4 regions of the Pullulanibacillus sp. KACC 23026 genome follow, and region 2 is predicted to be linked to each of the others. Evidence: riboswitches for the same ligand, from Rfam matches in the RefSeq annotation. Region 2 holds a riboswitch; each other region holds the start of a gene.
The links. A riboswitch is a leader RNA that binds a small molecule or an ion and turns the genes downstream of it on or off. The one in region 2 is predicted to bind cyclic di-GMP.
Positions count from the first base shown of each region.

Region 1: linked by a shared signal. The riboswitch ahead of PU629_RS20655 (EAL domain-containing protein) and the one ahead of PU629_RS16935 (response regulator transcription factor) in region 2 are both predicted to bind cyclic di-GMP.
Region 3: linked by a shared signal. The riboswitch ahead of folE (GTP cyclohydrolase I FolE) and the one ahead of PU629_RS16935 (response regulator transcription factor) in region 2 are both predicted to bind cyclic di-GMP.
Region 4: linked by a shared signal. The riboswitch ahead of PU629_RS02385 (WxL domain-containing protein) and the one ahead of PU629_RS16935 (response regulator transcription factor) in region 2 are both predicted to bind cyclic di-GMP.

Region 1 is NZ_CP119107.1:4,450,557-4,456,185, forward strand. It holds gene PU629_RS20645 (MutS-related protein) at 1-1,007, shown strand, start outside; gene PU629_RS20650 (PilZ domain-containing protein) at 1,190-1,729, opposite strand; gene PU629_RS20655 (EAL domain-containing protein) at 1,733-2,449, opposite strand; cyclic di-GMP riboswitch class I at 2,527-2,611, opposite strand; gene PU629_RS22675 (helix-turn-helix transcriptional regulator) at 2,707-2,862, opposite strand; gene PU629_RS20660 (hypothetical protein) at 2,844-3,095, opposite strand; gene PU629_RS20665 (carbonic anhydrase) at 3,784-4,284, opposite strand; gene PU629_RS20670 (DUF2309 domain-containing protein) at 4,377-5,629, opposite strand, start outside.
Region 2 is NZ_CP119107.1:3,652,252-3,657,880, forward strand. It holds gene PU629_RS16920 (branched-chain amino acid aminotransferase) at 1-435, shown strand, start outside; gene PU629_RS16925 (acyl-CoA thioesterase) at 489-881, opposite strand; gene PU629_RS16930 (5-methyltetrahydropteroyltriglutamate--homocysteine S-methyltransferase) at 1,030-2,154, shown strand; gene PU629_RS16935 (response regulator transcription factor) at 2,249-2,887, opposite strand; cyclic di-GMP riboswitch class I at 2,910-2,993, opposite strand; gene PU629_RS16940 (hypothetical protein) at 3,383-3,916, shown strand; partial or broken gene PU629_RS16945 (DNA topoisomerase III) at 5,338-5,629, opposite strand, start outside.
Region 3 is NZ_CP119107.1:4,439,939-4,445,567, reverse strand. It holds gene PU629_RS20625 (LuxR C-terminal-related transcriptional regulator) at 1-1,637, shown strand, start outside; cyclic di-GMP riboswitch class I at 2,414-2,500, shown strand; gene folE (GTP cyclohydrolase I FolE) at 2,620-3,189, shown strand; gene PU629_RS20615 (6-carboxytetrahydropterin synthase) at 3,204-4,022, shown strand; gene PU629_RS20610 (SDR family oxidoreductase) at 4,029-4,721, shown strand; gene PU629_RS20605 (ATP-binding protein) at 4,734-5,629, shown strand, end outside.
Region 4 is NZ_CP119107.1:528,901-534,529, forward strand. It holds gene PU629_RS02370 (DUF1700 domain-containing protein) at 1-170, shown strand, start outside; gene PU629_RS02375 (DUF4097 family beta strand repeat-containing protein) at 160-1,020, shown strand; gene PU629_RS02380 (WxL protein peptidoglycan domain-containing protein) at 1,261-2,316, opposite strand; gene PU629_RS02385 (WxL domain-containing protein) at 2,463-3,026, opposite strand; cyclic di-GMP riboswitch class I at 3,150-3,233, opposite strand; gene PU629_RS02390 (hypothetical protein) at 3,439-4,371, opposite strand; gene PU629_RS02395 (nitric oxide synthase oxygenase) at 4,705-5,629, opposite strand, start outside.

The sequences.
Region 1 (5,629 bases), 800 kb from region 2:
AAATACAACATAAAGAATTTGGTGGGAGAAGGGATAAAATAAAGTTGTGTTTGAAGAAACTAAAGAAAATATCCTTTTGGGGAAGTGTGTTATCTTCAAATAACAGTTCGATAAATTTAATAGTGGATTATTTAAGAATCTTTTTCTTACTTGATTTCATCGCATACAATCGCATTTTAAGAACGATTAAAAATAATCAAGAAAGTTATATTTCTTTATGGCACGAAATAAGTGATTTAGATTTGGCGATATCTATCACACACTTTAGAAATTTATACCCAGATCATTGCATACCAACATTTATTGAAGAAATGAAACTTAAAGGGACAGACTTATATCATCCGCTAATTAAACACCCTGTAAAAAATAATATTGAGATTGATAAAGACATCCTAATTACAGGTTCCAATGCTTCAGGCAAATCTACTTTTATTAAAGCCGTTGCGATAAATTGCATTTTAGCACAGACCATTAATACTGTATTAGCAAAAGGGTTCCTTATTAAACCGTCCCACATTCTTACTTCTATGGCAATAAGTGATGATGTCTTAGGAGGTGACAGTTACTTTATTGCTGAAATTAAATCACTAAAACGGATCATTGATACCATTAAACAAGGTATGTCTTGCATGACATTTATTGATGAAATTTTAAAAGGGACCAATACAGTAGAACGAATATCTGCATCCGCTTCAATTTTAAATTGGATTAATTACCAGAAGAATAATTTGTGTATTACAGCTTCACACGATATAGAGTTAACACAAATTACAAAGGATTACTATGAACACTATCACTTCAGTGAAACAATTGAAAATAACTCGATATCATTCGATTATAAATTAAAGAAAGGCCCTTCGTATACAAGAAATGGAATCAAATTATTAGAGCAACTACACTATCCAAAAGAAATTATTAATCTGGCCTCTAAGTTAGCTAATTCCTTTGAGGCAGATGGGAACTGGATGACCTTTAATCATGTGAATTACCCGTTTTATCATAATTGATCAAACAACATTAACCTTCGAAAAAACATTCCCAAATGCAATTCTTAATTAAACAATGGAAGTAGCCGGCTAATAATTTCGTATCCTTTTGCCTGCCTTACTAGCTTTAGAGTGACAACCCTTTATAGAAAAACAAAAGACCTTTAAACATCATGTGTTTAGAGGCCTTTTAATCTGTCTAGTTAATTTATGCTTTTTTTTGAACGCGCCAAATGATTCACTAATTGGTTTAACTTAGCTTCTTCATTTAAACCCATATTTGTAAATTGTATTCCATATAACAAGTTATTACTTCCTTTATGGCCCTCTTTTCTAACAACAATTCCTGAATAGATATAAGTTTCCTCTTTTAGTGTAAAGCTAATATCAACTAAAACTGGATCAGTGACAGGAAAATCAACTTCGCATAAAAATCCTAAGCCACCGACACTTAGATCTAAAATCTGTCCACTAATTGACTTATTATTTAATTTCCTTAAAGTCTGATGACCAAAATCAATAATTTTAAGCTTGCAGGTTAGATCCTTCACTGAAACCCGGTGATATTTCCTTCTGTTTTTCTGGATATTGATTGGATTTTTTGATGTCTTAGCTTTTTTCATTTTATTCTTTAAACGGGCTATTTCAGCTTTCTTAGTTTGATTGTTTTTTACAGATTTCAGGAAAAGGAAAACAATTATTAACAACATGAAGGTTTCGATCCACACTATATCATTCATCATCACTCATACCGTCTTTTCCAAAACATCAGGCTTACCCAAAGCATACCCCTGACCATATTTGATGCCAAAACTCTTGGCAAAGGCCAAATCAACAGGGGTTTCTATCCCTTCTAATATGAGATACGTCTTATACGCATCACAATAATTTTGAAGGAATCTAACAAAATCTTGTTTCTTCTTTGACATGTAAAGATCATGTGCAAAATACTTATCTAATTTTATAAAATCTGGGTTTAATTCGATTATTCTTTGGGTATCTTCAATTCCTTTGCCGATATCATCAAGCGCAATTAAAATCCCTGACTTTCTCAATAAATTTATTATCTTTTGGAATTGTTTTAAGTCCTTTATTTTCTCTGTTTCGGTTAACTCTAGTACTATTTGGTGCCTTGACACATTAAATTCATTCATTATATTAATAATGAAAGAGGGGAAATCCCCATTTGATATGGTCGACGGATAGACATTTACAAATAACTTACCTTCTCTTTTTGAGTATCCTGCCATATGGTAGGTACTGATAGCTTTATGGATGGACCGCGAATCCAATTCATAAAGCTTTTCTTTTTGTTTGGCAAGACAAAATGGTATTTCTGGATTTGAGAATTCATTGGATCTTAGCAAGACTTCTCTACCAATTAAGTACCAATTTTCAATATCATAAATAGGTTGAAAGTGATGATAAAACTGTTCTTCCCTTATAAAATGATCGATTAACATTAAATTCTCCTCACCTCTCCATAAAAAAAGAGGACTCCCCGAATTAATCAGAGAATCATCTACAATGCGCTCCTTTCTTCGGTAACCCGGCTGCCATTGTTGTTTCCATTAGGCCCGTGGCTTTGCGTCCTTTCCTTTCGAAAAAGTTTGCCTTTTCGGTATAGGTTTTTTATTTATAGAAAAAACCTATTTATGAAATTTATTGGATAACTAAGTTTTTTCAATAAACAAACGTTTTGGTATTTATGACAACCTTTTTATATATTGGTAAAATTTGTTATGAGTTCCCACCTATTAACTACACCCAATTTTTTATAAATACTATTCAGATGTATTTTAACTGTATTAGGTGATATCTTCGTTACTTCAGCGATCTCTTTATTAGATAAGCCAGTTAAAACATAACTATAGATTTCAAATTCCCTAGCTGAAAGTTTTTTTTTACACTATTTTTTATACTATCTTTATTATTATTCTCACGGGTTGCGGCTAAACTTGAGAATTCATTTATTAAATAACTTAACAGCCTTCTTTTTTCTTCAGTAAGGAAAACGTTTTCCTTATCTTGTTCTAACGTGTATTTCATACATGATAAGATCAACTCCTTCTCCTTATCCGAGAGCGTTATTCCTAAAATAGTATCCAATAAACCATTCCCCCATATTAGACCAAAACATCTGTTACCTGAAATATTTACCATTATTTATTATCTTTTTTAATAATAATGGTTAATACTTTATAAAGGAAGTAGTCATGGTTTACTACTTTACAGTACCAAGCTACTATTTTTCGACAATTTTCAATCTATTGAGGCAGATAAAATTTGTATCGGTCTTGATAAAGCTTAACTAATCTATACACTGTTGAGTCAACTCAAGAGAAAGCTCATTTATTTACATCCCGTTAGCATTTGGTTAGTAGACTGCTCAAAAAACCTATATATCAAGGAGGCTCCCCCATAGAGTGATCATCTGTAATAATTTGCATGTTATGTCCTAAAAACACGGTGCAGCAAGGATTTTCAAATTTCCAACTCGTAGCGTCTTGACGTACAGTTTCTTTTTTAACTTCAATGCATTTGTAAAATGTTTACATCTTGATCTTGTTATAGGGGAAATCATTACCTCTGAACATGAGAAAAGGCCCCCTCAGTTAAATTCTGAAAGGGCTTTTCAAAACCAATGTTAGATTTAGCATTAGAGATAGAACCATGTCTACTCACTCAACGTGTCCAACGTGTATGTAGCAACACACGACACTCCACGGAGGATATTGGCAGTTTCTAAAGTGCTCCTGTTTTTTATTGAATCTGTATCTCTTTATTACATTCGCAATTAGTTGATCGTTGAAAACTCTCTATTTTTATTCACTATTAAACCATTAATCTTAACATACGATGGTACTAATGGATGCTGGCGAATCATCTCAATACTCTTTTGGACAATCTCAGCAACATCCTGCTCTCCTTTTTCGATCCATTCTTTTAAAGTTCCATCCATAAATTCAGGCATGCAATGTTCAAAAAGATAATCCATCGTTCTTAGTTTTTCCTTCATTTGTTCACTTTCTGAATCAAGAAGACTTTTTAGATCGGGTGAAACGTTCCTCTTGCCTTCTGTACCAACTACAACTACTTCTTGAACATCTTCCTGATAAATAGCCATTATAATCGATCTCATAATATCTCCATAAGGATTGGAGATAACAGAGCCGTAGCTTTGTAAAATCAGCATGTTTTCAAGTTCAATATTCATCTCTTGTTGGAGGAATGGCTCTATTCTAGGTTCTATGTCTGTCAAAAATAAAACTTTTTTGTTGTTTTTATTTATATCCATAACGTACAACCCCTCTTATAAAATAATTTATGATGCTTTAATTTATACAAATAAAAATAGAAAACTAAATTGATAGACCTTTAATTTAACCACTACCAGTTTTCCCAACATCCTTCTGAATCAATACTTGCAAGTCTAATCCATCCATTTTTAACTTTTTGATGGAAAGCAACATCTTTCTTTAATAAACGCTCCACATATTCTCTAGGCGCTTGAATGACAATAAGTAATCGAAGAGGAGCATGATAGACCTTATAATCGGATTCCATAACAGATTGCCAAGGCAAGCCAGTTAACAAATCACTAGCAGTCCCCTGCATAACACCAAGACCTGCCGTCACGGTTTGCGTCCTTTTATTCCCGCTCCCATAATAATGGGGGGCAACAGTTGAGGCGTAATACTGCAGATTAATCCACTGTGCTACTGTTCCTGGTCCAGCGATAATATTAGAAAGAAGATTTCCGTTTTGATCCTGTTCCCAATCATAATTATGAAGAAACACTCGCCCTTCCAAATGGCAATCCTTAGTTAGTTGCCGCTTGCCAATTATAAAAGCAGCATTACGAGCCAATCCCCATTCGGGACGAATCTCACTCCAATCTTCTGCAAAACGATGAGCTTCCTCTGTCGGGTCTTTGAGATGAGATTTGATATTAGGTAATTGAGCTAGACGTTCTTCATTAGCATCATGGCTCACTTTAGGTAATACGGCCTTGATGCGTTCAAACGCGTCTTGAGCTTGATTTGAAAGTTTTGGAACATAAATCCACTTTAATTCGTCCACCGTCGTTTGGTGCTCAGCTGCAACAAAAACCGTTTCCTCTGGGATTTTTATCCCTTCCACTGAAAGTTTCTCTCTTACCTCCTGCAAGTTGCACAAAGTCGCTAAAACCCGTGCGTTGAATCCACCTGCCGCTCCACCGCAGGCCCCACATTCAAGAGACGCTGCATACGGGTTATTTAGGCTTTGGCTTCCATGCCCACAGATTACAACTAACGGTGCAAAATTCTTCGTAAGACCCATCATTTTGAGTGTTTGGCTTGCATAGCTTACTCTTTCTTCTTCAGTAAAGCCAATCGGAATCTCAGACTCTATGTCATGGTTGTTTTCAAGTTGAAGCTCGGTATCCGGTTTTTGTAACCACGTCTCTCGAAGTCGACGTATGAATCGACTGGCTACCCGTGGAATAAAACTCCGTGACACCATACTGAGACCAAGCCATGGACCACTGATCTCTGGTAAAAGTAAGCTTGCCAGGACATTTTGTTTCATTTTTTTAAATGTATAACCAGTCGAATCCACCACTTGTTTACGTTGTTGATAGGACTTCCGTTGAGTTTCAT
Region 2 (5,629 bases):
CAAATCCTTTGGCTCGATGCCAAAGAAAACAAATACGTTGAAGAAGTCGGCAGCATGAATATCTTCTTTAAGATTAACGGGGAAGTCGTCACCCCTCAATTAAATGGAAGTATTTTAGATGGCGTGACACGGGATTCTGTCATTGATTTGCTAAAGCATTGGAACGTACCCGTACGTGAGACACGCATTTCGATCAAAGAAGTTTTCGAAGCTCATGCTCGCGGTGAATTGGAGGAGGTTTTCGGTTCCGGGACCGCTGCTGTCATCTCTCCTGTGGGTGAATTGAATTGGAACGGGGACATTATTACGGTAGGTGACCAGAAAATTGGCCCGCTCTCCCAGCGCTTATATGATGCGATTACAGGGATTCAAACAGGTAAAGTTGCCGACCCATTTGATTGGACATTAGACGTTACGAGCGTAAAGGTTTATTAAGCCAATCCAAACATGCAGGTGTCCAAAGAGACACCTGCACTTTTTAAATTCTTTTAATTGAATAGCCTTTTTAACTGTTCAGGGACTGGACGGCTTTTTCGCGTCGCTTCATCCATTGTCACACTTGTTACAAGGGCATCCGCACAAAGTTCGTCAGCCTGATTCCAAATCTCTTGACGAAGGACATAGCTTGTACAGCCCACTTTTTCAGGAATCGTCGTCACCACGAGAACATCCCCTTGCCGGCATTCCTTCCTATAATTGATGTTAATATTAACAGTAACCGTCTGGATTCCCATTTCAAGGAAGGTTTGGTAGGACAAACCTGCTTTCTCATACCACTCTTCTCTTCCCCACTCAAGATATTCAAGATATTTAGCATTGTTAACATGGCCGTTCACATCGATCTCTGTGGATCTAACAATGAGTTCCAGTGAGACTTTCATTCTTCCTCTCCTCTCTATTTAGAAAAATCAAAACACTTGAAGCCAACATTTTTTTAGTTTAAAGTTAAAAAGTAAATGATTAGAGGACTTTCTATTATCCATCTGATTTTATTCTACTATAAATGAACTTAAGAAAGGCGGGAGTAAAATGACCCATTCCAATACAGCGAACAGCCTTATTAGAACGATTGCGCCATTTCGCGCTGACCAAGTTGGAAGTTTGCTTCGTCCGCAGGCTATTAAAGAAGCACGCTTAAAGAAGGCATCAGGCGAGATCTCTCTTCAAGACCTTCGTGAGATTGAAAATCGTGAAATTAAACGCGTTATTGAAAAACAAAAAGAGATTGGTTTAAAAGCGGTGACAGACGGTGAATTTCGCCGTGCCTATTGGCATTTTGATTTTCTTGAAAATTTAGTCGGCTGTGAGGGTTATGAGCCGGATGAAGGCCTCAAATTTCACGGAACCGAAAGCAAGCCTCACGGAGTTAAGATTACCGGCAAGCTTGATTTTGGCAACCATCCGATGCTTGATGATTTCCGCTTTGTTCAGGATCATGCAGGTGAGCATACAGCCAAAATGACGATTCCAAGCCCTAATATGCTTCACGCACGAGCTAAAATAGAATATGAGCCTTACCAAGATACTGCCCTCTTATTAAACGACTTGGCCATTGCCTATCAAAAAGGTATACAAGCCTTTTATGAGGCAGGCTGCCGCTATCTCCAATTAGATGACACTTCCTGGGCGATTTTCTTCTCAGAGAGTGGACTTGAGAAAATCCGTTCAATGGGACAAGAACCAGCTGAGCTCCGTGCTCTCTACGCAAAAGCAATCAATGACGCAATCGCTAAGAAGCCGGATGACATGGTTATAACCATGCACATCTGCCGCGGGAATTTCCAATCGACCTTTATGAGCTCAGGCGGTTACGAAGGGGCAAGTGAAACAATTTTTAGTGAGCTTAATGTTGACGGCTTATTCCTTGAATTTGATGATGAGCGCTCAGGTGGTTTTGAACCACTTCGCTTTGTCAATCGCCCAAGTCTTCAGGTTGTTCTCGGCCTGATTACGTCTAAGTTCGGTGAGTTAGAGAACCCTGACGACATTAAGCGTCGTATTGAAGCCGCCTCTAAATATGTGGGTCTTGACCAGCTCTGTCTCAGCCCTCAATGCGGTTTTGCCTCAACAGAAGAAGGAAACCGTCTAACCGAAGAGCAACAGTGGGCTAAGCTAAGCCACGTTATCAACATTGCTCAAGACGTTTGGAAATAATCAAAAGTCTCTAGCAAAAAAGACTGAACCTTAATGGCTCAGTCTTTTTTTACTCGTATTAAACTTAATAGGGCCTTCAGCTACCCGATTACGATTACACAGGTATCCAGTTATTTTTAAGTGCCATAACAGCCGCACTTGTGCGATCTTTTACTTGCAGTTTTGTTAAAATACTGCTCACATGATTTTTTACCGTCTTATCCGTTATGTATAGACGTGATGCAATCTCATGATTACTGCAACCCTGAGAGATCAGCTCTAATACATCCCACTCTCTTAAAGTAAGGACGTCCACCGGTTTATCGGTTTCGCAGCCGATCAAGCCTACATAACTGTTAAGGAGAATCTCACCAATGGTTGGACTGATATAAATGCCATCGTTCTTCAGAATGACTTCTAAAGCGTATAATAATTCTTCTTTGTCCATTCCATTATAGAAATAGCCACTTAATTTCTTCTTAAACGCTTCTCTTAATAACTCATTCTGTCGATTGGCTGCCCAAACAACGGCTTTGACATTAAAGTTTTTACACATATTTAATATCTCAAGGATATCGACATGTGTCTGCAAATCAACGATAACTAGACTAGCATGAATAATTCGCTCAGACAGTATCACATGCCTCTGACTGGAACTGTGCGTCACAACAGTATAACCAGCATCTTCAAGAGTCCCGACAATACCATCCGTTAATATACTTTCTTCTTTCACCAATACAATATGCTTTTTCATCTTCATCACCCGAATATAAGAATTTGGCAACCCGGCTACCATAACTTCTGTTTTAGGCCCGTGGTTTTGCGTCCTTGTCTTTCGATCAAGTTTGCTATTTACAAATTATTCGTGACAATTTAACTTTAACTTATTCGTTAACTTAATTCAAGCAAACTCTTACAATTGTAATAAAATAACTCGTTTTTGTAAACTTTTGATCTTATCAAATTCCTATATAACATTGGTCGAAAAAGCAACCATCCAGCAGGAAACCTCTTAAAAGTTAAAACTCTTTACTTTATACCCTAATATTACTAAGACAAAACCTTCTTTTTCTATAAAAGTAGGTTTTTTTCTATAAATTTAATGATAGCTATTAGTAGGCATGACTCGCAACTATTTTGGCTCGATTTTGTTGCCATTTTGAAATCTTATTGTAACTCTTCTACCCCTATGTTGAGAAAACGAGAAACGAATACTATTAATAGACAATAGAGACAGAAGGAGTACTCAATGATTACAGCACACATAAAACCAATAATTGATGAAGACTTAAAAGAAAATCCATTATTCCATACACTTGAAATCCACATGCAGCGTCTAGGCTTTCTGGTTCCTTTTCGCGAGCAGTTAAATTGGACAAAACCCATCGATTCGATTGAATTAGGTGAGGAAAAAGACCTAAAAGGGTTAAAAAAATTAGCGGCAAAAAATGACGGCTCACTCCCTTTTATTCTTAAATTCACGAAAAAAACAACCTTTCAGCAGCTCATCTTACATCCTAATATCAACGGCTTGTATCTTCCATTTCGCTTTGACGAACCTTTTATGATCCAAGCCAATCATCAAACCTTATGGATTGGCTCCTTGATCAGGCTTGCCGATGAGTTAAAGTGGTTGGAGATCTCTATAAATAAAGACAGTTCTCCAGAAGTCAAAGACTATTGGCTGCGATTTCGAGAAACATGTGAAGCCGCGAAGGAAGCGTTTAGCCCTTTCATTTTATCCAATCAAACGAGTTCGCCAAGCCCTGACAAGACGACCTGATCATTCGTCCCTATCGAAGTTCTTAAGGGGCTTCCAACTGTCAAATTAGAGGATGGAATTCTAACCATAAGTCGTTCCGATAATGTGAGAGAAAATCTATAATTAACAGACAAAAGCTTGGGATTTTTCCCAAGCTTTTGTCTTTAATAGGAGACGCTAAAGCGGAGTTGATAAACGAGTGGAAAAATTTCCCCTTAATTAGGAAATTGCACTAAAATAGCTTAAAAGTGGGGAGTGAGTCTGCGATTTTCGGCTGCCCTTTTGTAATTTTTGGACCAACCTTCTCGGATTTCGCGCTCCTGCATGAGGCCGGGGTGGGAGCTTCTCGGATTTTTGGTAGACCTTTTAGGATTTTTGACAAACCTTCTTGGATTTTTTTGCGACCTTCTCGGATATATGGGCAACCTTCTCGGATTTTGCGCTCCTGCATGAGGCCGGGGTGGGAGCTTCTCAGATTTTTGGTAGACCTTTTAGGATTTTTGACAAACCTTCTTGGATTTTTTTGCGACCTTCTCGGATAAATGGGCAACCTTCTCGGATTTCGCGCTCCTGCATGAGGCCGGGGTGGGAGCTTCTCAGATTTTTGGTAGACCTTTTAGGATTTTTGACAAACCTTCTTGGATTTTTTTTCGACCTTCTGGGATAAATGGGCGACCTTCTCGGATTTTGCGCTCCTGCATGAGGCCGGGGTGGGAGCTTCTCAGATTTTTGGTAGACCTTTTAGGATTTTTGACAAACCTTCTTGGATTTTTTTTCGACCTTCTAGGATATATGGGCAACCTTCTCGGATTTTGCGCTCCTGCATGAGGCCGGGGTGGGAGCTTCTCAGATTTTTGGTAAACCTTTTAGGATTTTTGACAAACCTTCTTGGATTTTTTTGCGACCTTCTCGGATAAATGGGCAACCTTCTCGGATTTCACGCTCCTGCTTGAGTCGGGGTGGGAGCTTCTCGGATTTTTGGTAGACCTTTTAGGATTTTTGACAAACCTTCTTGGATTTTTTTGCGACCTTCTGGGATAAATGGGCAACCTTCTCGGATTTCACGCTCCTGCTTGAGTCGGGGTGGGAGCTTCTCAGATTTTTTTGCGACCTTCTGGGATAAATGGGCGAGCTTCCTCGAGACAAGCCAGCACGGAGTCGGTCAAAGAGGTAAAATCACGTGGTTGATTCAAGCTGTAGGCTGGCAAATTTCCGAACCTCTAATAAGAACTTTTTACTGAAGCTTCAGGTAAAGCACGTTACTTAATTTCCATTTATTTCTTATCCATTATGGATATTACCTTTGGAAGTAACGGCTATGATTTAGTAACAGGTATTGGCAGCCTGCAAGCTAAAACCCTTGTTTCAACTCTCGCAACGAAATAAGCCAACAACCAAAAGCGCGCCCCATATAGAGCGCGCTCTTTTAACAATTTAAATGTTTAACTATTAGTCTGTACATTTCCCTGACCTTTGGCACCCTTTTTACTAGGGGTATGGGTTTCGAACAAGAAGCTGACCTTTCCGTTTTCGAGCTGCAAACACGCATCAAAAGTTTTAGATTTGCTCTTAAACCCTTTAATTTTCCCAGTTTTGCCATTGGTAAGAAGCAGCTCAATCTGCTTAGGTGTTAATCGTTTACCTAAGATCGTTTTCGGAAGGGTAAAAGGACAATTGGTTTTCTTAAAATTGGCACAGCCGTAGAGCTTGCCTTTATCGACCAGATCACCGCCG
Region 3 (5,629 bases), 790 kb from region 2:
TCTTAGAGAATGATCAAAAGAAAACAGAAGACATTCAACTGATTAGAAGTGTACAAAATGTGCTTGAACTTGCTGCACAGGAAAAAAAAGATACGGTCTCTGAAATATTAAATGAGTTTTTGAACTTAGATTCTGATCTTGATTTTGTAGGCCTTGCTAAAAAAAATAACGATAACGAATGTGTGATCTCTTTAGTGACGGGACACATAGATTATCAATCATTAGTAGGAACAAATTTTTTAGTTGGGGAAGGTTTTTTAGGTCAAGTGTTGGTTAGCGGAATAGCCGGTTATTGGGAGCAGATTGATATTGATCCTAGAGGGAAACTGTTTAAAGTTAACGATATCAAACCTCAATCACTTGTTTGTTACCCAATCACTGTTGATAATAGTATCACAGGTGTATTATTTGGTGTCTCTTTTAAAAAAGGTAAACTTGGACAATCTATTCTAAGTATCGGTCAAGTCATAACGGATATAATCAGTTCATATCTGTTCAATAGGATAACAAGAGAAAAATTTAGGTACCAGCTTCAGAAATTGAATGCCTTAATAGAAATAAGTCAACTGTTATCCCGCATTCAAGATGTTAAGAAAATTGCTCTAATGCTTGTTGATATGAGCATGAATATTATGCAAGTCAGCTTTTCTTCACTTACTCTGTTCGATCTCGATTCTAATTCGGGAGAGGTTAGAATTGTCTCGAGGGGATTAACAAAGGACCAAAGTGAAAAGTATGGAAAGCAGGTATTAAGGAGATACAACCAATTAAAAGATGAAGGGGGAAATTTATCAAAGGCTTCTCCTGTTATTCGCGTCTCAGATTGGGGAGAAACCATTATAGAATGTCCTGTATATAGCCAAAAGCTTTATGGTGTATTAAGTGTTTCTCAGAATCTTAATAATGAGGATCACTTAACATTCTTGTCTTCTCTAGCAACCATCGGTGCACTGGCTATTAATAGGACAAATCATACAAAAGTGGAGATTCAACATTCAATAGCACTTTTACATGAAAGTGTAGGGTATTGGGATCCTCAGAGTTATGAGTTCACAACAAAATTAAAAAAACTCGCTCATTTGTTTTTGGATTACTTGGAAATGTCTTTGAAGGAAAGAGAAGATATTGAATATGCTTGTTTATTATCTTCGTATACGCCTGAATTTGTAGCAAATGTACTACCTGATCATTCATCGGTATATAAAATTTTGCAAGACTTTGTTGAAATAACGAATTATCCCAAATATAATCGATATGGTCAAAGATTCGACCTTGGAGGGCAACTGCTTGCACTATTATCTAACCATCTGAAAGATCATGAGTTGGATTCCATAGATAATCCTATTGATCCGTTATTGAGTGAAAAGTTTAGAAAATTCATCCTTAGAGAGCGTGCGTTAGATCAAACTATTTCCACTAAAGATCTTGAGTTCCAAATTGATAAATTATCAAATCGAGAAAATGAAGTCCTTATGCTAGTAGTGAAAGGGTTGAATAATAAACAACTGGCTTCCCAGTTATTTATTAGTGAACATACCGTTAAAAATCATATTACAAATATTTTCCAGAAGGTTAATGTAAAAGATAGGGCGGGTCTAATTGCTTATTTTTATAAACAAAAAATGGAGGATCTTTGACTTATACTAAAAAAGCCTCTTTCTGCTTAATAAAGTGGAGAGAGGCTTTTTGTTTTGGATTTAATAGGAAGATAATCCTATATATCAGTAGGACTAAAGATAGGATTAACAAGGGATATTTATTTTGGATATAGATTGAGACAATAGACGTATAAATAGGCAGAAAGAAAGGGAAATTTATCAGCATGGTTAAGACATAGTTAAAATGTATAAATTTCTTTCAGGATCATCCATTTGGATGTATCTCGTTTAAAGATTTGTGTCTTAGACTTGATGTGGGTATTGAAGACTTTGTAGACTGTATCCATAATTGGGTCCAGCGATCTATCCTAAAAAAAGAAGTCGCAGATGGATTATTAAAGTATCGATATAATATCCCGGAGATAGTCTATTTTAATATGAAAGAGTAAACTCCTAGGTCATCAATTGGATTAAACGGGGCATATTTCCTTAAGCATGATTAAAGATGTTAGAAAAGCCACGATGTTTTCAAAGGTCAGACAGAACAATACCGTATATGAAAACTCCAGGTAATTAGTTTAGATGACTTTGGAACGGGTTTCAGTTCATTGTTCTATTTAAAAGAATTTCCTATTGTACGGTGAATGAGAAAGATGCAACTATTGCGAGAGCCATTATAGCAATGGGGAAGCATTTATAGGAGGAAGCAAAGACTTAATTTATTTATTTAATCATGCCTCTTCCACAAACTACCAACAAAATTATATAAAGTTTTCATGGTTATATGTCGATAAAAACATTATAAAAAATTATTCCTTCGATAATGGCAAACTTACTGAAAGGTAAGGACGCAAAGCTGCGGGTCTAAGGCTTTTATAAGCTATGACAGTCGGGTTACCGAAAAGGGTGTTGGGTATCTTCATAGAATAGTTATCCTTTATTGCAATAACTATTCTATAATTTTAAAAAATCCACCAATCCTTTTTGGTGGATTTTTTATTTAAATATGGGGGATCTAAAAATGACTGTTGAATTAAAAAAGGACTTAATAGAAGAACATATCAAAGAAATTTTATCCTTAATTGGTGAAAACCCTGATAGAGATGGTTTACTTGATACGCCAAAGCGTGTTGCCCAAATGTACAGGGAGGTATTTGCGGGTGTAGGCGTTGCTCCTGAAACGGCACTCACTACGACATTTGAAGAAAACTATGATGGGTTGATTGTTGTCAAAGATATTAATTACTATACGTTTTGCGAGCATCACCTCATTCCCTTTTTTGGAAAAGCTCATATAGGTTATATCCCAAAGGGCAGAGTGGTTGGACTAAGTAAATTTGCAAGATTAGTTGAACTTGTTTCCAAACGGCCACAAGTTCAAGAACGAATGACAACGCAAATTGCGGATGCTATTATGAATGTTTTGCAACCAGAAGGTGTCATCGTAAGTGTTGAAGGTCAGCATCTATGTATGTGTGCCCGCGGCGTTAAAAAAACTGGGAGTGCAACTGTCACAACCATAAAGAGAGGGGTCTTGAAAACTGACTCCACTTTCGTACAGGAATTTGAGAATGCTCTTAAAAGAGATTAATAGGAGGGACTTTCATGATTTACCTCTCTAGGAAGATGATATTCTCGGCTGCTCACTCTTACTCCATCAGTGAATGGAGTGAGGAGAAAAACAGACTCGTTTTCGGTCCATGTAGCCATTTGAATGGACACGGTCACGATTACACACTAGAAGTCATGGTAAAAGGAAGATTAGATTCGAATTCAGGAATTGTGGTTAACATCACTGATATTCAAAAAATAATGAATGAATTAGTTGAAAAAGAATTGGATGGGAAGTTCTTAAATAAAGAGAATGCCTATTTTAAAGAGCATATTCCGACGACTGAGAATCTGGTCACTTATATATGGAATGAATTGGAATATCAATTTTCTAATTGTGACCTACACAAAATTACATTAAGGGAAAATGACTTTCTGTATTCAGAAAAGGAGAGCTTGCCTATGGTGCATCTTACAAGAAAATATCACTTTAGTACAGCACATCGTTTACATAGTGATTTGTTAAGTGAGGAAGAAAACATAGAGATTTTTGGTAAATGTAATAATCCATATGGACATGGCCACAACTACTACCTTGAGGTAACAGTTAGTGGAAAGCCGGATCCTATCACGGGAATGGTAACCGATCTCGGACAACTTGACAAAATTGTGGAAAACAATGTTTTGAAAAAATTTGACCATAAACATCTAAATTTAGATACTGACGAATTTAAACACTTAAATCCTACTTCGGAAAATGTTGCAGTTGTCATTTGGGATTTATTAAAGGGTGATCTTGATCAACTTTATAAAATTGGACTCTATGAAACTGAAAAAAACTACTTTGAGTATTACGGAACGGATAGGGAGTAGTTCATTATGAATAATGAAAATCAGTTAACGATCGCTATAACTGGATCAAGTAAAGGAATAGGAAAAGCAACAGCTGAACTGCTTAGGAGAGATACAGTTAATCTTGTGTTAGGTAGCCGTAGCAACAAAGAAGTGGAAACCAATCAGAGTCTTGAACTGTCTCTAGACGTGTCTGATGAAAATTCAGTCACAAACTTTTATCAAAGGGCTACTCAAAAATTTGGAACGATTGACATCCTAATTAACTGCGCTGGACTAGGGGAATTTGAAAATGTGCTAGATTCTTCTACCAAAGCCTTCGATGACATGTTAGCAGTGAATTTACGTGGTACTTATCTCACATGTAAATACTTTGGGAAACACATGGTCGAAAATGGAAAAGGTTTAATTCTTAATCTTATTTCAATTGCAGGGACAACTGCACTACCTGGATGTGGAGGCTATTCAGCCTCAAAGTTTGGTGCGTTGGGTTTAACGAGAGTCTTGCAAGCGGAGCTAAGAACTAGGGGTGTTCAAGTAACCGCGATTCTCCCTGGGGCAGTAAAGAGTGATTTTTGGGATGAGATTGAACCAAAGCCAGATTTCTCAAAAATGATTCCTGCAGAAACAGTTGCTCAACACTTGATTAATATAATTAATCAGCCACTAGGAGCCTTTATTGATGAGATCACACTAATGCCACCTCTAGGAATTCTTTAAGGAGGATTTTTAATGAGGCGGTTCCTAAATCTTTTAAAAGAAAAACCAAAAGTTCCACTAAAAGAAGATCCAATATCTGCTCCGTCTCTACCAGATAATATTTCTTATGACGAATTGATTTATAGGACCAAGAGAGGTTTTTTAGCTAAAAAATTGGCGTCCTACCTAGAAATGGATCAAAAGGACTTGAATGAAATTTATTTTTTATCACTATCAGAAAATACTTTCGAGAATGACAAAAGTCCGTATCATCAATGTATCTACTGCAGTGAATGTTTATTAGGCTGGATAAAAGAGGGGGATGAGGTTCAAAAGAAGGTTGATGAACTGCCTGTAAATAACCAGGTTAAAAATGCCATCCTTAAAGTTTATGATCTTAATAAAATTCATTTCAAGAATCAATCCGTTCAAACTGTGCGTTCTTCACAAAATGAATCCTTTGATAAATGGAAGATTTATCGTGATGTCATCTATTCGGCAACCCAAGAAAAATTATTACTTATAAGTAAAGAAGAGGCAGAGGCTTTAAAAGACGGAAGCGTGATAGTTAAAAATGATATCAAAGTGATTTCAGATATTCCAAAAAGTCGGTTGGAAGTTAAAACAAGGCTTGAATTTGCTGGATACACTAAATCTGAATTGATGACCTGGCTATTGGTGATATCAGAGGCTATCACCAATACACTTAAGCACGCTGAAGAAGGAAAGTTAACAGTCATTGAAAATCAGGAAAAACGAGAACTGAGAGTAATCGTAGAAGACAAGGGTTCGGGATTTGATTTAGAAAATTTACCTAAAGCAACCTTGATGGCTGGCTATTCGACAAAAAAGTCATTGGGTCAAGGGTTTCAATTAATGCTTAAATTGTCAAAACAAGTTTTACTCTATACCTCTAATCTAGGTTCAAC
Region 4 (5,629 bases), 1.7 Mb from region 2:
CAAGTTCATTTTTACTCTTTAATCTATTTATTTCCTTAGCCTGTTGCGGAATTGGTTATTTTGTTCTTATCGGTATGCTTATTGTAACGAAGCTTGCGATAAGAGGGCTTATTGGTTACTTAAATTTCAATGTCTCATTAGTTAAAGGTGGTTTAAAGCATGAAAAATAAAAAGAGGCTTTCGATCTTCGCAGGAATCCTTATCGTAATTGGGATTGTAGGCAGTCTCGCTAGCTTTCATTCGACTGACCCCGTACCCGTTTCAGACAAAAAGGTGATTTCTAATAACACGATCTCAAATGTTATGATCGACACCGATAATGCGCGTGTGAACATCTATCCTTCAAAAGATAAGAACATCAAAGTAACGCTGGAAGGAAAAGTGTCAGCTAACATCAAAAGGCTACTAACAACGAATGTAAAAGGGAAAACGCTCAGAGTGACCTACAATGAAAAACAGCTTAGCTGGTTCAACTTCGATTTTACAGCCTTGAGACCCTTGACTTTGGCTATTTATTTACCAGAAAAGCAGTACGAGTCAGTAGGCGTTAAGAGTGACAATGGATACGTCACAGCCGAAAGTCTAAACACCACACATGCCGAGATCCACACTGACAATGGGCGTGTTTTCATAAGAGACAGCCATACCCAAACGATGACGGCGGAGTCCAACAATGGGCTGATGAACTTAACCAACATCAAAGCACAATCGGTTCAGTTAAAAACGGATAATGGAAGACTGAATCTCGACCATGTTGATGGAAAGCTAGAAGGAGAATCGCATAACGGCAGCATCTCTTTGATCACAAAAGACCTTGATCGAACTATCGATTTTACGACGGATAATGGAAGAATTACAATTAAAACCGAAAAAGACCCCACAAATGTTCAATTCAATGTTTCTGTCGACAACGGAAAAATCAATATCCTAAATAAATACACGGGGAACGCCGTTATAGGAAAAGGAAAAAATAGCATCCAACTCACCTCACATAACGGCAGCATCTCAGTCCAAAAATGAACCGCGGGTGTGGAACGCGGGGACGGTTCTTTTGGTTCATTGGAACGCAGAAACGCGGGGACGGTTCTGGTGTTTCAGTGTTCTTCTGTTTAGGCTACTAACAGACTGTCATGGGAGCAGGCAAACTCGGGCGAAGGGCTGTAACGGACATAGAGTCCATTACAGCCCATTTTTATATGGTTTTTAATTGATAGCTCCCTCTTCTAGTGTGGGGGCGATCCACCTATTTTTCCAGTCATTCTAAGATTTCCTCTTGGCTCTCCCCATAAGGAACACGATCATCCCAACAAGAACGACAATAATCACAAAAAGAAGGGCCACGCCAATCCATACCCACATCGGCTGGCCTTTATTGCCTGTTGCCGCTTGAGGAGGATTATATTTTTGGGCATACTGTTTGACTTCATTACTGCCGATGGTAAACTTTTTGGTCGCCTTTAGAGTGGTATCTCCAACTTTTCCATTAAGATGAATGAGGTAATTCCCATGATTCAGTGTTTTATTTTGCCATTGAATGGGATATCTGATTTTTGATTTTGGAGCCATGTTGAACGGGCCAAATTGACCACTAAAGAGCTTCTTTCCGTTGTTAGTTGAAACGGTATAGGTCCCCGTCACACCATCTTGAATTTTTTGAGAATCATTTGCCATCTCAATATAGGCTGTCCCTTTATTCGGTGCAAAGCCTGCATTTCCAACCACGAAATGAGACGCTGTCTTATTAGGCAAATTTAATTGAACCGCAACTGCAAAGACGGTCTCTGTTTTGATAACAAAATTAGCCTTTCCTTTACCCGCTTGTTGTTTGGTTTGGGTTTGAGTTCCTGGAATAGTAAAGAGGATGCCTCCAAGCAGGTTTTGTCCACCTGTATCGGGAACAGTGAGTTGAATCGGAACCACAACTGAAGAGGAAGGCGGGACCGTTACACTTTTTTCAACTTTCAAATAGTTGGCCATCTTAATAGCATCAGGTAAAAGGACAGCATCGGATGAGTCTAAATTCTGCTTGTACATCATTCCACCAGTAGGATTCGTAAAGGCATTAGCAGGTGCGATGCTAATTTTAACAGGCCTATCCTGATTATTGGTTATTTTTACGCTTAGCGTTTGTTTAGTATTGGCATGGACGGATAGGTCAAAGTAGCCTTTTGTTTGCGGATTTTGGTTTTTAGGATAGACCGGTCCAATGGTTAAGGGGATTGTGGAATCCTGAGCCATCGCTTTCCCATGAATGAATCCTGTGACTATCAAACAAAAAAGCCAAAAAGAGAGAAGTAGCCGCGCTGCTTTCATCATGAATCACCCCTGATTCTTTATCTTAACCAAGTTCTACTTTTTAATTAATATGTACATAAATGAATGGCCTAAGTCGAAACTAATAAAAAAGACAATAAAAAAACCATACCTATAAAAGGCATGGTTAAAATTCTATCTTAAATGAATCATGGTCCTGTTGTAACAGTAACAGCGACTGTGGAGGTATAAGTTCCAGCATACACATCTTTTGGATTAAGGGTTAGTGTCAAGGCATTATCCGGAAAACTAACGGTATAAGTGCCCATTCCACCATCAACAGCTGCACTTAAGAGCTTAAGACCTGCAGAATTATCAATGGTACCATTTTTCTTTGTAACCGTTGAAGCATCGCTGGAACCTGTTCCAGGCGTTACTTCTGTTGGTGATGCTAGGCTAAGAGAATCTGTTGGGAGTGTGTGCGAGCTATCAGAAGTTTTAAACGGAGTAGCTGAAACCACAACATTCCAACCAGCTCCCGTACCTCTTGCATCAGTTACTGTAAGGCTACCCATGCTGGCAGTAGTTGTTTGAACTGATCCGTCCAAGGTGACGGATGAAAAATCCCCAACAGTAGGGTCGGTTGTTACGCCAAGGTCTCCCCCAGTAATCGTGGTGCTTGCTGCAAAGGCAGATTTACTGCCAATAAAAACTGTACATACAAGTGCTAATGCAGAAACAGTGGATAAGAACTTTCTAGATGAGATCTTCATATTTATCGATTTCCCCTTTTTAATCGTTTTGAGATAAGATTTTTGTCCAAAAGCTAAAATCCTTCTAACTGATAAAAATGAAGAATATCGAATTAAACTTATAAAAGTTTAATCTTTCCATTCTTCGGTAACCCAGCCACCATTGTCTAAGACATTAGGTCTGTGGTTTTGCGTCATCGTCTTTCAACGATTTTGCCTTTTCGGAAATGAGAACGATTAAGACTCTCTTTGTCTATGTCGAATTTTGTCGTTCAACACTCACAAGTAGAATCTTACAACGGAATCCAGCTAAAGAATAGACATCAAATTTATCCAATAAATTTCCCTTAATTTGGTTAGCCATTATGAAACGCAGGGACGGTTCTGGTGTTCCACAATTTCAGTGAAACACCAGAACCGTCCCCATGTTCCATTATTGCCCCAAAACACTGAGAGATGCAGCATCCGATATATCTGTGACCTTTCCTTGGCTAAGATCAACTGCATAACGTCCATTGGTCGAAGAGTGACCAGATACTAATGTAGAATATCTTACAATATAGTAGTTATTGTACGTTTCTTCGAAGAGCACAAAATGATTCTTGTCTTGTACCAGATCATTTTTATCTCGCAAATAATCTTTAACTAAAGAAACAGCTTTGTTTTGATTGGCTTCTTCGATGGCCGCTTGATTTTGGCTGCCTTCATCAGACGCCTGATTCGTCACTTTATCTAGTTCGAAAAATGTACCGCCACCATATAAAATGAGTTTCTGGCTGTCCGAAGTAATAAATGAAACGAGGCAAAGTCCATTTGCGTCAGTGGCGTCAAGCTCCGTAACCGAATCCCCCGTAATTCCAAGTTGTTCAAAGTTAACTCGGTAATTGGTTGGAAAAGTGCTTTTGGCGATCACTTTCTTTGTATAAACAGGATGGGTTGCCGTATGTTTCATCACTTCAAAGTTGTCGCCAAAGCAAGTGACCTGATCCTTTGAAAGCACCAATTGTTTCCCTGTTATGGTCTGGATGTCGTTACTGCTATAAGTTCCCGCAGGCCCATAGGCGATTGCCTTCTTAATTTGCCATTGGCCGTAAAAAAAAATTTCACTTTCCTTCTTTTCGCTGGTACTTGTTGTGCCAGTAGCGGCGTCCCCCGTGGGCTGAATCGATTTCGGTGATTGCATAGACTTCCCAGTAGACTGATGGCTAGCTCCCGATGATTGGTTGGTTTTTGCAGATTGATCCGTTTGGCTGGATGATTCATGCCCTGATGGTTGCGATGTGACAGCCTTTTCAGATGATGCGCCGCAAGCAGACAACGTGACGAAAAGATAAGCGGATAAAACGGTGTAAATAAAAAATTTCAATTTTAAAACTCCTCCCCCCTTTCTCTATTCTAGCAAAACTTGGTAATTAGGTTAAGGGCTCCTCTCGATTTAGTGTTGGTTAGGAAATAAATTATCTGGTTATATTTGACAAGGAGCTTATGCGTATCCTGACAAATCCAAGCCGCCATTTTATCATGCCTGCCACTCCATGGTAAAAGCTTTGAGTCTATTCTCTCTACCCCCAACGTTTAGCGAGTTTAAGACGAATGGTGAACTTCCTCATAAAAAATGCAGTTAAGCAATTGTCCGAAGGCGTAAAAAAAGCGATCCCAAAGGAACCGCTCTTTCCAATTATAATTTGCAGAAATTCATTTAATAGGGCTTAGGCTGGCGGAAGTAGTTAGGCGTTTTCATTTCATTGTTATAGGATTGATGAAAAATATGGGTCGCTGCAGGGGATAAAGGGGGAATCAGCCAGGTCCAATTGCCGGTAACCGCTCTTCCGCTTTCCCGTTCCTTTTCCTCAAATTTTTTAAACTGTTGTGCCGCCGTATGGTGATCGACAATACTAACCCCATCTTCTTTATAAGAATAAAGAACTGCCGTATTAAGCTCTATAAGGGCCCTATCCTTCCAAAGAGAGGCACTATTTTTAAAATCCAACCCCATTAATCGTCCGACTGGCGGGAGCATATTATACCGATTTTCATCAGCAAAGTTTCTCGCGCCGATCTCCGTCCCCATATACCAGCCATTAAAAGGAGCAGCTGTATAAGTAATGCCGCCTATTTCAAGTTTCATATCCGAAATAATAGGAACGGCATACCATTTTAAATGTAACTCTTCAAATCCTTTAAGAGAAGGATGCCGAATTTGGACCTCAAGCAGAATCTCCTCTGGAATATCGGCTAATTTTGGCTGATTATTATTGATTTGTATGACTAATGGCAGGACATCAAATTTCCCAAACTTCGGTTCCCAGCCTAAATCTATACAAGCCTTTGTAAAAGCAATGGAGTGAGGATCCCCTATAATCCCATCTTCTGTTTGATAACCTGCATAGCGAATCAGTTGATGATTCCATATGCGCACGGTTTGATGAGGGGACTCCTGTGGAAAAATAGTGATGGTCGGGCGTATATGACCCTTATTAGTCGCATAGCGAATATGTTCAAAGAGAGCGTCAATCATCTCGTCTTCTGAGCTTAGGGTTCTTGCATCTATAACGTGTAAGCTTTCCCAAAACAACCTGCCAATGCAACGATTGCTGTTACGCCAAGCAGCTTTGGCCCCATAT